One region of the Staphylococcus debuckii genome, then DNA from elsewhere that is predicted to be linked to it. Evidence: riboswitches for the same ligand, from Rfam matches in the RefSeq annotation. Region 1 holds a riboswitch; the other holds the start of a gene.

Region 1 (7,667 bases):
AGTAATCGCTTGGTACGATAACGAATGGGGTTACTCAAACCGTGTCGTTGATATCGCAGTAGAAATCGGAGAATTATTGAATACTAAAGAAAAAGCAACAGCTTAATCATTGCTGCTGTCATATATTAAACCAGCTGATTGGAAGTAGGGCTCCAATCAGCTGGTTTTTGCTTTGAAAAATTTGAAAAGTTCCGCTTTCTTTTGTGTTAAGTAAGATTATAGTATAATAGGCATAATTAATATGAGAGGTGAAAATGAATGAAATGCCCTAAATGTAATTCAACACATTCTCGTGTAGTGGATTCAAGACATGCAGACGAAGCCAATGCAATTCGCAGACGACGAGAATGTGAAAATTGCGGTACCCGATTTACTACATTCGAACATATCGAAATGAGTCCGTTAATCGTTGTGAAAAAAGATGGGACACGTGAGCAATTCTTAAGAGAAAAGATTTTAAATGGGCTAGTTCGTTCATGTGAGAAACGTCCAGTCGGTTATCAGCAATTAGAAGATATTACGAATAAAGTAGAATGGCGTTTAAGAGATGAAGGACAAGCCGAAGTTTCATCTCGAGAAATCGGGGAACATGTGATGAATTTGCTGATGCATGTTGATCAAGTTTCCTATGTTCGTTTCGCCTCTGTTTATAAAGAATTTAAAGATGTTGACCAATTACTGGAATCTATGCAAGGCATCTTGCAAGAAAAGAATAATCGGAGTGACAATTAATTATGTTTAACCAAGACGATTTCGGTATTCGACCTCAAGATCCGTTTAATGTGTTACAATCTGAAAAATTATCAGAAGCCCAATTAGAGGTTTTGAACCGTTTGTTTACTCCATTAATCGGTACGAGAGCGATTGGTGTATATCATTACTTATCACAGTTTGCGAATCCTAAGCATAATCAAGCATCCACTCATTATGTCATTATGAGTGAATTGAAAATTAATCTAGGAGTTTTTCGTGAGGAAATGAACCGGTTAGAAGCAATTGGTTTAATTAAAACATTTGTGAAACATAACAAAGATAATTCACATTTTGTATATGAATTAGTGCAACCGCCAACTCCTAAACAATTTTTCAATGATCCTATGCTTTCTGTTTATCTCTATAAAGAAGTAGAGAATAAACGTTATCACCAATTGAAACGTTACTTTGAACATACTCAAATGGATTTAAGTGATTATCAAGAGGTTACACGTAATTTTACAGATGTTTTCAAAGTTCCTAATCAAGCTTTCGATAATGTTCAGAAAAATAATATTACTCAAACCGCTTCTTACAAAGGAATTAATTTAGATAGAGTGCAATTTGACTTTGAATCACTTTACCAACTATTGAGCAATCACTTTGTCAGTTCAGAAATTGTTGAAGAGCAAGCGAAAGGTCTGATAACACAACTTGCCGTTTTATATGGTATTACACCAGAAGGAATGAAAGGACTTATTTTAAAATCGCTTACCAGCAATCAACGTATCTCATATGAAGAGTTGCGCAAACAAGCGCGGTCTTTTTATGCCATTGAGCATGAAAATCAATTGCCCGCTTTAGAAGCTAAAGCCAATGTACCTACAACGCCCCAACAGCAAGAAGAAGTTATTGAGTTGACTAGAGCACCTCAGACACCAGAAGAATATGAGAGCTGGTTTAAGTTGATGGATGCTACAAGTCCGATTGATATGCTGACAAGTTGGGCAAAATCTGAACCTACATTGAAACAGAAATATCTGGTGGAAGATTTAATAGTGAGAGAACAATTGCCGTTTGGTGTTATCAATATGCTGCTTCAATACGTAATGCTCAATAATGATATGCAATTGCCGAAGACTTATATCCAAGAAATAGCTTCTAATTGGAAGAAGAAAGAACTATCTTCAGCCGCTGAAGCACATGCACATGTGATGGATATGAAAGAAGCTGAAAAACAACGTAAAGCTAAACAAAATACTAATCCGCCAAGATTTAAGAATTATGGTCAGCAAGTTGCCTCGAAGGAACTTACTCCTGATTGGCTGATTAAAGGAGAACATAAGAAGAGAAGCGGTAAAAATAAAAGAAAAGCAGATGATGCTGAAGATCAAAGCCTGGCTCAAGATAGAGCAAACTTTCTTAAACATTTAAAAGAAACATGGAAGGAGGATGACGAATGAAACGTTTCAGTAATATAATGCAAACTTCTCCTGATTTTCAAAAGCGATTCGAAAAGATTAAAAAGGACGTTATTAACGATCCAGATGTCAAAAAGTTTTTAGAAAATCATCGAGCTGAATTAACCAATCGAATGATTGATGAAGATTTAAATATTCTGCAAGAATATAAAGATCAGCAGAAGCATTATGACGGACATGATTTTGCTGACTGTCCTAACTTTGTGAAAGGACATGTACCAGAACTTTATATTGAAAATGGACGGATTAAAATCAAATATCTTCCGTGTCCATGTAAGATCAAACACGATGAGGAACAGCGAGAAGCACATCTCATTACCTCTCATCATATGCAGCGAGATACTTTGAATGCTAAATTAAAAGATATTTATATGGACAAGCGTGACAGATTAAATGTTGCAATGGTAGCGGATAAGTTTTGTAAGGATGTTATTGCAGGAAAAGAGAATGTGAAAGGCTTATATCTTTATGGTTCTTTTGGGACGGGTAAGTCTTTTATTCTAGGTGCTATTGCTAATCAATTAAAGTCGCAAAAAATTCCTTCAACTATCGTTTATCTACCTGAATTTATTCGTACTTTAAAAAACGGATTCAAAGATGATTCATTTGAGAAGAAATTACAACGGATCAGAGAAGCGAATATATTGATGCTGGATGATATTGGTGCAGAAGAAGTAACGCCATGGGTGAGAGATGAAGTCATCGGACCATTACTTCATTATCGTATGGTACACGAACTTCCTACGCTGTTCAGTTCAAATTTAGATTTTGATGAACTTGAACATCATCTTTCTATCACACGTAATGGTGCAGAAAAAACCAAAGCCGCTAGAATTATGGAACGTATTAAATCATTGGCAGCACCGTATGAACTTGTCGGCGAGAATTATCGTGACGATTGAAATTTTGAAAAAATGAGTTATAATAGAATTAAATCTGAATTAACGTAAACAAATCGAGGATAAGATGAATTGTTTCCTGATACACAGAAAACTGTTGGTGATGAGAATACAGTTATCATAGCAATTGATTACTCCCTCGTTGATATCGATATTCGTAATGAATATCCGGCTCAAGACCGTTATCTTATGCAGAGATAGATAAGTACATGCGGGAATCATGTTTTTATCTGAACTAGGGTGGTATCGCGATAACCTCGTCCCTTTATTGGGAGGAGGTTTTTTTGTTTTTACGTAGAGGATTATATATTGGAGGCGTTTATGAATGGATAAAATCAATATTACTTTCCCAGACGGAAACAGTACAGAGTTTGATAAAGGTATTACTACTGAGGAAATTGCTCAGTCTATCAGCCCAGGACTTCGTAAAAAAGCAGTGGCTGGTAAATTCAACGACAAAATGGTGGATTTGACTCGTCCATTAGAAGAAGATGGATCAATTGAAATTGTAACTCCAGGAAGTGACGAAGCTTTAGAAGTTTTACGTCATTCTACTGCTCACTTAATGGCACAAGCATTAAAACGTTTGTATGGAGACGTGAAATTCGGAGTAGGACCAGTAATTGACGGCGGCTTCTATTATGATTTCGATACAGATGTCAAAATCTCTTCAGATGATTTTCCTGAAATTGAAAAAACAATGAAGCAAATTGTGAATGAAAATTATAAAATTGAACGTAAAGTAGTGAGTCGTGAAGAGGCAAAAGCATTCTTCAAAGATGATCCTTATAAATTGGAATTAATTGATGCGATACCAGAAGACGAATCAGTAACATTATACACACAAGACGAATTTACTGATTTATGTCGCGGTGTACATGTTCCATCTACTTCTAAAATTAAAGAATTCAAATTATTATCAACTGCAGGTGCTTATTGGAGAGGTGACAGCAACAATAAAATGCTGCAACGTATTTATGGTACAGCTTTCTTCGATAAAAAAGATTTAAAAGCACACTTGAAAATGTTGGAAGAACGTAAAGAGCGTGACCACCGTAAAATCGGTAAAGAATTAGACTTATTTATGAATAGTCAACTTGTAGGTGCAGGTTTACCATTATGGTTGCCGAACGGTGCTACAATTCGTCGTGAAATTGAACGCTATATTGTAGATAAAGAAGTTGCATTAGGCTATGACCACGTATATACTCCTGTACTAGCCAATGTTGATCTTTATAGAACATCCGGACACTGGGATCATTATCAAGACGACATGTTCCCGCCAATGAAATTGGATGAAACAGAAGAAATGGTCTTGAGACCAATGAACTGTCCGCACCATATGATGATTTACAAAAATAAACCGCATTCATACAGAGATTTGCCGATTCGTATTGCAGAATTAGGTACAATGCATCGTTATGAAGCAAGTGGTGCAGTATCAGGTTTACAACGTGTTCGCGGTATGACTTTAAATGACTCTCATATCTTTGTAAGACCAGATCAAATCAAAGAAGAATTCAAACGCGTTGTTGAATTAATTCTTGATGTATATGAGGACTTCGGATTTAAAAATTACAGCTTCCGATTAAGTTATCGTGACCCTGAAGACAAAGCTAAATACTTTGACGATGACGAAATGTGGGAAAAAGCAGAAGCGATGTTGAAAGAAGCCGTTGATGAAATGGGCTTGCCATATGAAGAAGCAATTGGTGAAGCGGCATTCTACGGTCCTAAATTAGATGTTCAAGTTAAAACAGCTATGGGTAAAGAAGAAACTTTATCAACTGCACAACTGGATTTCTTATTGCCTGAAAGATTCGAACTTGCTTATATCGGTAAAGATGGTGAAGAACATCGTCCGGTAGTTATTCACCGTGGTGTGGTTTCAACAATGGAACGTTTTGTTGCCTTCTTAACTGAAGAAACAAAAGGGGCATTCCCAACTTGGTTAGCACCAAAACAAGTTGAAATTATTCCAGTAAACGTTGATTTGCACTACGACTATGCAAGACAAATTCAAGATGAATTGAAATCTCAAGGCGTACGTGTGGAAATCGATGACCGTAATGAAAAAATGGGATATAAAATCCGTGAAGCACAAATGCATAAAATTCCTTATCAACTTGTAATTGGTGATAAAGAAATTGAAAATAATGAAGTAAACGTTAGAAAATATGGTTCTAAAGATCAAGAAACTGTAGAAAAAGATGAATTCATTTGGAATTTAGTTGATGAAATTCGTTTGAAAAAACAAAGACAACAATAAGACCTTGAAATAACTGAGGTATTAAGGTATATTACAATGTAGTTGAATAAATATTAAAAAAAGTGTTAGAGGTTGCATCTTTGATGAGTAACTTATCAGAAGCTGTGTGGAGCGTAGGTTGAATGAGTTAAAGGCAAAGATGCCGAAATATATAATAACCATAACTATTGTATATTGGGACAGTTTTCGAATAGAAGCTGGACTGTCACAAAATGTGATGTGCTACCGTATATTTATAAAGTCGAACAATGGTTGCATATCTTGGATTTGCAACCATTGTTTTTTATTTTATTTGCAAGCCTCTAATCCTAGGAAAGGAAACGTTTATGGAAAATAAAACTAGTCAAGATGCAGGCATACAAAGAGGCCTGAAAGATCGCCATATTTCTATGATTGCAATCGGCGGATGTATTGGAACAGGTTTATTTATGACATCTGGCGGTGCAATTCATGATGCAGGGCCGTTAGGGGCTTTACTTGCATATTCAATTATAGGCATCATGGTATTCTTCTTAATGACATCACTTGGAGAAATGGCCACTTATTTACCAGTTTCAGGTTCGTTCAGTACTTATGCGACACGCTTTGTCGATCCATCACTTGGATTTGCACTAGGATGGAACTACTGGTTTAACTGGGTGATTACAGTAGCGGCTGACGTGACAATTGCAGCACAAGTGATTCAATATTGGGAACCGATGAAAATAATGCCAGCTTGGGGCTGGAGCGTTCTGTTTATTATCATTATTTTTGCTTTGAACTCATTATCAGTAAGAGTTTATGGTGAAAGTGAATATTGGTTTGCGCTCATTAAAGTGGTAACTGTTGTTATCTTTATCATTATCGGCTTATTAACTATTTTCGGTATTATGGGCGGTAAATTTATCGGATTTGAAGTCTTTACATCCGGAGACGGTCCAATTCTCGGAGGCAGCTTAGGAGGCAGTTTATTATCTATCTTAGGTGTGTTCTTAATTGCTGGATTCTCATTCCAAGGTACTGAATTAATTGGTATTACTGCAGGAGAATCTGAGAACCCTGAAAGAGCTGTGCCGAAAGCGATTAAACAAGTATTCTGGAGAATTTTGTTATTCTATATCTTAGCTATTTTCATTATTGGTATGTTAATTCCATATTCTAGCTCAGCACTTATGGGCGGCGGAGATAGCATTGCTACTTCACCGTTTACATTAGTTTTCAAAAATGCAGGATTAGCATTTGCAGCATCATTTATGAATGCTGTTATCTTAACATCAGTATTATCGGCTGGTAACTCAGGAATGTACGCTTCTACAAGAATGCTATACTCAATGAGTAAAGATAAACTGGCATCGAAAGCCTTTGGAAAAACATCCAATAGCGGGGTGCCTTATATCTCACTATTCGCTACAGGACTTGTAGTAGTAATTATTTTCCTAGTACAAAAATTAAGTGGAGATGCTTATGAGTATATTGTAGCAGCAAGTGGTATGACAGGCTTTATCGCTTGGGTCGGAATTGCAGTCAGCCATTATCGTTTCCGCCGTGCATTTAATGTACAGCAGCACAGTAAATATGAATTGAAATACAAAGCTAAATGGTTCCCGTTTGGTCCGATTTTTGCAGGTATATTATGTGTCATTGTAATCATTGGACAAGATGTTGATTTCATTAAAACAGGTCATTTTGATCCGAATAGATTTATCATCACTTATATGGGAATTCCAGTTTTCTTAGCATTCTTCATTTATCATAAACTAAGATACAAAACTAAAAAAATTCCATTAAAAGATGTAGACTTACGTCAAGACGTGGATATGAACCAATTCAAATAAAAAATAAAATAATGATTGACTTTGTGTAATAGAGTTGATATGATTATATACGTTGAATACGAAACGAACCAAGTAGAAGCTTCCCGCTTCTCACCTGTAGCGACGCATAAAAGCTGTTGGCAGGTCCAATACAACGTGATAATCTTATCATGTTGAGTAATGGAAAAAGAGCGGGCACTTCTGTGTCCGCTCTTTTTACTTGGGATATTTCGTAAATATAACGGAGGTGTTAACCATAGCAAAGGATCAAACGCAAGTTAACGAAAGAATTCGCGCAAGAGAAATTCGTGTCATTGGTCAAGACGGTGAACAAATCGGTGTAAAACAAAAACGTGAAGCATTAGAAATGGCTGAACGTGTAGGTTTAGATTTAGTAGTTGTCGCACCAAATGCTAAACCTCCTGTTGCTCGTATCATGGATTACGGCAAATACAAATTCGAGCAACAGAAAAAAGAAAAAGAAATGAAGAAGAAACAAAAAGTTATCAATGTTAAAGAAATTCGTTTAAGC
Region 2 (7,667 bases), 240 kb from region 1:
ATTTACCTTTATCTTCAAGTACGAACTTCATGAATGTGCCAAATGCTTTATTGTCTTTCAATTTCTTATCGTTAGTGTAGATGTATAATGGACGACTTAGAGCGTATGAAGAATCTTGGATTGTTTTCTTAGTTGGCTCAATTGCTTTACCGTCTTTACCTTTGATTTTAACTTCTTTCAATTTATCTTTATTTTGTTCGTAGAAGTTGTAACCGAAGTAACCGATACCTTCTTTATTGTTTTTCACTGATTGTACGATTACGTTAGTATCTGCGTTTTTCTCAGCTTTGATATCTTCTTTGTTCATTACTTCTTCTTCAAAGAAATCGTAAGTACCATGAGATTGGTCAGGTGAGAATGCTTTAATTTCTTTAGCTGGGTATTTAGGGTTTACATCTTTCCAAGTTTTAGCTTGTCCAGAGTAGATTTTTTTCAAATCATCGATTGTTAATTCTTTAACGAAATCGTTGTCTTTGTTAACTGCGATTGTTACACCGTCTTGAGCGATCTTGAAGTCGCTGAATTTAACATTTTTATCATCCAATTTCTTTTTCTCTTCAGGTTTGATTGGACGTGATGCGTTTGAGAAGTCTGTTTCACCAGAAATGAATTTTTCAAATCCGCCGCCAGTACCTGATGTTGCAGATGATACAGTAATGTTTGGATATTTTTTATTAAATTTCTCATTTAAAACTTCGACAATTGGTCCTACAGTTGAAGAACCGTCACCTTTCACTTCTCCTTTAGCGTCACTTTCCTTGCTGTCTCCGCCGCCGTTACCGCCGTTGCCACATGCACCTAATAATAATGAAGCACCAATTACTGTAGTTCCTAATACTTGCCACTTTTTCATTGTAAGAAATCCTCCTAAAAATAAACATTTGAGCGTTGTGAATTTTTGTTTGCTCAAGCTGTATGTAATTACTTTCAACTCATATATTACATGCGTATTGTTAATTCAAAATAGAGGAATTGTAAATTAATCGTGAATGGAACACCGCTTTAAATTTACAATCTTTACAAAGTTAATATAACGTCTGAAACCCTTGTAGCAGCAACGTTTTAATACTGCGTTAATATTAAGTTCATAATTGCTCAATGCGATTTTAAAAGATAATTTGCAGAAAAAAATTTGAAAAAGATTTTGTTTAGAGGATATTTCGAGGTTTTATCTAGGATAATACTTAATTTTAAGCTATTTTTTACAGTTATATTACAATTGAGAAAGGTTGGAGATTACTATAATCTTAATTAAAATCAAGTTGTTATCCCGGTAAAAAATAAGAGCGGAGACATTATTTGGCCCCAGCTCTTTATCAGTTATTCATTTTCAGAAGCAGCAAGTGCTTCTCCTTTTTTAGTTAAACGTATTTTTCCAGTTTCAATGTCAATGATTTTTCTTTTGTAGAGATGTCCGATAGCACGCTTGAATGCACCTTTACTCATATTGAAGACTTCTTTAATGGCTTCCGGACTGGATTTATCCCAAAATGGAAGTTCACCGTCATATTCTACAAGTAAATCAAACACGACTTGTCCATCTTCGTCTAAACGTTCATGTGCAAATGGTAAGAAAGAACCATTCAATTCCCCTTTTTCATTATGACCAATTACGCGAATTTCAACAAGTTCCCCTAATCTAGGTTCAGATTTTCGTTCACTTTCGTGTACAAAAATTTTATAGCCGTCTTTAGATAATAAGAAACTTCCTACTTTCAATACACGGTAAGGTCTTGCTTCTATCATCTTATTTTGCATTTCATCATTGTTTACTGGAGTATACATTTGGCTGACGATGGTTTCAGTAGCTAAACGCGCAAACATTTGCTTCTCACTATCGATACGTAAAGTAGCTAAGACATAATCACCATTTTGCGGCCAGAGTGATTTTATCTTCGGAAGATCTTCCCAAGGAATCAATACTTCTCTTGGCAATCCGGCATCAACTTTTGCGCCGTCTCTATCAGTTTTCAATACTTTCACGTAATCATACTTGCTTGTTGTAATATCAGGCATGTTTTGAGTCGCAAACAATTCGCCTGAACGGTTAGGATAAATGAAGAAACTATATTCCTCTCCCACTTCTAAATTATCATCTTCATTGACTTCTGATTGGTTTAGTTTTACTTTTTCACCGTTAGGACCTTCTAATTCATAAGTTGAACCATTTAATCCTAATACTTTCAAGAATTCAATTGATCCAATAATATCATTTTCTCTTAAAGCCATATTTACTCCTTTGTCTTTCAGTATTAGAAACATTATAACACGTTCGAGTATTGAATTTACAGTTTCATTCAAAACAACACCTTTTAATGAAGAAACACGTCAAAAAACTTATCCCGTCGAAAGAATCGCTTATCTATGGTATAATTCATGCGTTAGAAATATCAATTTATGGAGGAACTACATGTTACAAGTTACTGATGTGAGCTTGCGATTTGGCGATCGCAAATTATTTGAAGACGTAAATATCAAATTTACAGAAGGTAATTGCTATGGATTAATAGGTGCTAATGGCGCCGGCAAATCAACATTTTTAAAAATATTATCAGGCGAGTTAGATTCACAAACTGGTCATGTTTCTATGGGGAAAAATGAACGCTTAGCAATATTAAAACAAGATCATTTTGCTTATGAAGATGAGCGAGTGTTAGATGTAGTAATAAAAGGTCATGAACGTTTATTTGAAGTCATGAAAGAGAAAGACGAAATTTATATGAAGCCGGACTTCAGCGATGAAGATGGAATTCGTGCAGCAGAACTTGAAGGTGAGTTTGCTGAAATGAACGGTTGGAATGCTGAAGCGGATGCAGCTACCCTACTTTCTGGTTTAGGTATTCCTGCAGAATTACAAGATAAAAAAATGTCTGAACTTGAAAATAATCAAAAGGTGAAAGTGTTATTAGCACAAAGTTTATTCGGCGACCCTGACGTGCTATTACTTGATGAGCCTACGAATGGTTTAGATATTCCTGCCATCAATTGGTTAGAAGATTTCTTAATCAATTTTGAAAATACCGTTATTGTAGTTTCTCACGACCGTCACTTCTTAAATAACGTCTGCACGCATATTGCAGATTTAGACTTTGGTAAAATCCAAGTATACGTAGGAAATTATGATTTCTGGTATCAATCAAGTCAATTAGCTCAAAAAATGGCTCAAGAACAAAACAAGAAAAAAGAAGAAAAAATTAAAGAGTTGCAAGATTTCGTGGCACGCTTTTCTGCGAACGCTTCTAAATCCAAACAAGCAACAAGCCGTAAAAAACAATTAGAAAAAATTGAATTAGACGATATTCAACCTTCTTCACGCAGATATCCATTTGTTAAATTTACACCAGAACGTGAAATCGGTAATGATTTATTATTCGTAGAAAATCTTTCTAAAACAATCGATGGCGAAAAAGTATTAGATAATATTTCATTTACAATGGATCCAAATGATAAAGCGGTATTAGTCGGTGACAGTGAAATTGCTAAGACTACTTTATTAAAAATCTTAGCAGGTGAAATGGAACCAGATGAAGGCAGTGTCAAATGGGGCGTTACAACTTCACAAACCTACTTCCCTAAAGACAACTCAGAATACTTTGATGGTGTAGATATGACCTTGGTAGATTGGTTACGTCAATACGCACCTGAAGATGAACAAACTGAAACGTTCTTACGTGGTTTCTTAGGCCGTATGTTATTCAGCGGCGAAGAAGTTAAGAAAAAAGCCAGTGTCTTATCCGGGGGCGAAAAAGTACGTTGTATGTTAAGTAAGATGATGTTATCGAGTGCTAATGTTTTATTAATGGATGAACCAACAAACCATTTAGATTTAGAAAGCATTACAGCTGTGAACGATGGTTTGAAATCATTTAAAGGTTCAATTATCTTCACTTCACATGACTTTGAATTTATTAATACGATTGCTAACCGTGTAATTGATTTAAATCCTGAAGGTGCTGTTTCAAAAGAAATCAGTTATGAAGAATATCTCAAAGAAACAGGCGTGTTAAGTTAAATATATACTATTATATTACGGACTGGGGCATTAATCTGCCTCAGTCCGTAATTTCTGTATTGGCAGTAGCTATCTGAATAGAAAATACGCTTGTTCCAAGCTTTTTTCTATTCTAGTTAGCTTTGCCGGGGCAGAACGACGAAATAATTTTAACCAATGTTATTTCTGTTCTGCTCCCTATTCTAGTTAGCTTGGCCGGGATGAGACGACGAAATAATTTGGATCAATTTTATTTCTGTCTCGCTCCCCTTACCATTTTTGTATGTTTTAATTAAGCATTTTAGGTTATAATGTTTCTAGCAAGGTAATGATGAATGCAAATTGGATAACGCCCTACTTTTATAGAATTTACACTAATTGAGTAAATGGATTTCAGAATAGAGGTTTTTTTCAGTAAATTTTTAAAAATCTTATTTTTCTGGTTTACTTCTCAATTTGAACTATGTATAATGTGAGTCATACTAATTAAATAAATATTTTGATGAGGCGCATCAATCAAGAGTATTTGTCGTTCTAACTGTCTGCTTACAGTCGGCAAAGAAAGGGTGAGATGCCGAAGTGATTATAAAGGCAAGTTATAATCGCTGGACTTTCAGGTTAAGAGCTAACAGTCTGTCATTATTACCAAATAATGGAGTGCATCACTTGTATATAAATCTACGAGCAAGTTCGCATTCCGGACTTGCTTTTTTATATATGTGATTCTCCCCTATTATCGAGGAGGATATTAAAAGATGAAGAGAAGTGTTTTAAAGTTCGGTGGTTCGTCGGTCAGTGATTTTACGAAAATTAAAAATATTGCTGAAATGCTGAAGGATAGAATAGAAAATGGCGAACAATTAATTGTAGTTGTCAGTGCAATGGGGAAAACCACTGATCAACTAATGGAAAATGTTGCTGCTTTGACAGCTGAACCTAAACAGCAAGAACTTGCCCTTTTACTTACAACGGGCGAGCAGCAAACGGTCTCCTACCTGTCGATGATATTGAATGATATCGGGGTGAACGCGAAAGCAATGACAGGTTATCAAGCCGGCATTAAAACAGTAGGCCATCATTTGAAAAGCAGAATTGCTGAAATTAATCCAGAAACTTTCGACAAAGCCTTTGAAACCAATGATGTTTTAGTAGTAGCTGGTTTCCAAGGAATCAATGAGGAATTTGAACTGACGACATTAGGTCGCGGCGGTTCAGATACTACTGCAGTTGCACTTGCAGCAGCTAACCAGACACCTTGTGAAATCTATACAGATGTCGATGGCGTATATGCCACCGATCCTAGAGTATATAAAGATGCAAAGCGCTTAAGTATAGTCTCTTATGAAGAGATGATGGAAATGAGTGCACTAGGTGCAGGTGTATTGGAAACGCGCAGTGTCGAGTTAGCAAATAATTATAATATCCCGTTATATTTAGGCAGAACATTATCAAACGTGAAAGGAACATGGATTATGTCACAAACAGAAATTTTAGAGAAGAAAGCAGTAACAGGAGTAGCGTTAGATACACATATGATGCACGTAACTATCAGCTATCCCCTTTCAGATAATCAATTACTGACAGCATTATTTACTGAGTTAGAAGAAGGACAAGTCAATGTAGATATGATTTCTCAAATTGTTAACTTAGATGGCTTGCAGCTTTCTTTTTCAATTAAAGATACTGATCTCACTCAAATTAAAGGGATTTTGGAAAAATTATCAGAAAGTTACAAAGCTTTAGATTATAATTTAAATGATGAATACGTCAAAATTTCTTTAATCGGTTCTGGTATGAGAGATATGTCAGGCGTAGCTTCTAAAGCGTTTATCAGTCTTATTAACGCAGGTATTCCTTTTTATCAGACTACGACTTCAGAAATTAGCATCTCTTACGTGATTGATGCTAAAAATGGTGAACGTGCTGTCGAAGAGTTATATCAAGCGTTTGATATATAAAGTTATCCGTTACACAGCAACTTAGAACAACATGAGGAAGGATTTCTCTTTCGTCTTAAAAAATAAAATGGAGTGAAAAAACATGACAAAATTAGCAATTGTAGGTGCAACAGGTTTAGTAGGAAGAAAAATGCTGGAGACAGTGGATCGTAAAAATATTCCCTTTGATGAACTCGTCTTATTTTCATCACCCAAATCAGCGGGTACTGAAATTGAGTATCAAGGCAAAACTTATACTGTACAAGAATTAACAGATGAAGCAGCCAGCGAACATTTCGATTATGTCTTAATGAGTGCAGGCGGAGGTACAAGTGCACACTTCTCTCCTATTTTTGAAGAAGCAGGAGCAATTGTCATTGATAACTCTAGTCAATGGAGAATGCACGAGGACATTGACTTAGTTGTACCTGAAGTGAATGAACCGAAATTTACTCGCGGTATCATTGCTAATCCGAACTGTTCAACAATACAATCTGTAGTTCCATTAAAACCGTTGGAAGATCAATTCGGATTGAAACGTGTAGCCTATACAACATATCAAGCAGTTTCTGGTTCAGGAGTTGCAGGCCGCGAAGATTTATTAAATGGAGAAAAAGGAGAAGCACCTAAAGCTTATCCGCATCCAATTTATAATAACGTTCTTCCGCATATCGATGTCTTCTTAGAAAATGGTTATACAAAAGAAGAACAAAAAATGATTGATGAAACGCGTAAAATTTTAAATTTACCTGATTTAAAAGTAACAGCAACTTGTGTACGTGTTCCTGTACAAGATAGTCACAGTGTCGAAATGGACGTTACGCTTGATAAACCTGCTACTGTTAAAGAAATTCAAGATTTATTTGCAAATGATGACCGTGTGGTACTGGTAGATAATCCTGAAAATAATGAATATCCATTAGCCATCAATTCTACTGGTAAAGATGAAGTCTTTGTCGGACGTATCCGTAAAGATGATTCCTTAGAAAATACTTTCCATATTTGGGTAACTTCAGACAATCTATTAAAAGGCGCAGCATTGAATACCGTTCAAATTCTAGAACAAGTTTTATCATTGAAAGGAGTTTCTTAATTATGAGTCGTTTATTTGAAGGTGTAGGTGTCGCTTTAACTACCCCATTTACGAATAATGAAGTTGATTACGAAGCACTTAAAAGACATGTGGATTATTTAATAGATAACAATATTCAATCGATTATCGTTAACGGCACAACAGCAGAAAACCCTACTTTATCTGATGAAGAAAAAGATGAAGTGTTAAAAGCTGTAGTAAACCAAGTCGATGGTCGTATCACTGTAATTGCAGGTACAGGCACAAACGCGACTAAAAAATCATTAGAAGCATCATTACGTGCAAAAGAAATCGGTGCTGACGCGATTATGCTTATCACGCCTTATTATAATAAAACAAGTCAACGTGGCTTGATTGCACACTTTACAACGATTGCTGATGCTGTCGGTTTACCTGTAATACTCTATAATGTACCGTCTCGTACTAATATGACAATTGATGTAGAGACAATGGTCGAATTAGCTAAAAATCCATTTATCGTAGCTATTAAAGATGCAACCAACGACTTCGACTATCACAATAAATTGAAAGAACGTTTGGATTTATCAGAGTTCTCTCTATACAGCGGTAATGATGATAATGTAGTACGTTACTTTGCTGAAGGTGGCAACGGTGTCATTTCTGTTGTAGCTAACGCTATTCCAGG

What was found. Region 1 has a riboswitch for lysine ahead of CNQ82_RS08245 (amino acid permease). Riboswitches for the same ligand answer to the same signal wherever they lie in the genome.
Region 2: linked by a shared signal. The riboswitch ahead of CNQ82_RS07015 (aspartate kinase) and the one ahead of CNQ82_RS08245 (amino acid permease) in region 1 are both predicted to bind lysine.

Annotation. Positions count from the first base shown of each region.
Region 1 is NZ_CP033460.1:1,742,012-1,749,678, reverse strand. It holds gene CNQ82_RS08270 (glyceraldehyde-3-phosphate dehydrogenase) at 1-106, shown strand, start outside; gene nrdR (transcriptional regulator NrdR) at 259-732, shown strand; gene CNQ82_RS08260 (replicative helicase loading/DNA remodeling protein DnaB) at 735-2,156, shown strand; gene dnaI (primosomal protein DnaI) at 2,153-3,076, shown strand; gene thrS (threonine--tRNA ligase) at 3,399-5,342, shown strand; lysine riboswitch at 5,401-5,575, shown strand; gene CNQ82_RS08245 (amino acid permease) at 5,669-7,156, shown strand; ribosomal protein L20 leader region at 7,221-7,360, shown strand; gene infC (translation initiation factor IF-3) at 7,383-7,667, shown strand, end outside.
Region 2 is NZ_CP033460.1:1,498,516-1,506,182, forward strand. It holds gene CNQ82_RS07000 (PstS family phosphate ABC transporter substrate-binding protein) at 1-853, opposite strand, end outside; gene CNQ82_RS07005 (CvfB family protein) at 1,321-2,229, opposite strand; gene CNQ82_RS07010 (ABC-F family ATP-binding cassette domain-containing protein) at 2,411-4,012, shown strand; lysine riboswitch at 4,486-4,662, shown strand; gene CNQ82_RS07015 (aspartate kinase) at 4,747-5,949, shown strand; gene CNQ82_RS07020 (aspartate-semialdehyde dehydrogenase) at 6,032-7,021, shown strand; gene dapA (4-hydroxy-tetrahydrodipicolinate synthase) at 7,024-7,667, shown strand, end outside.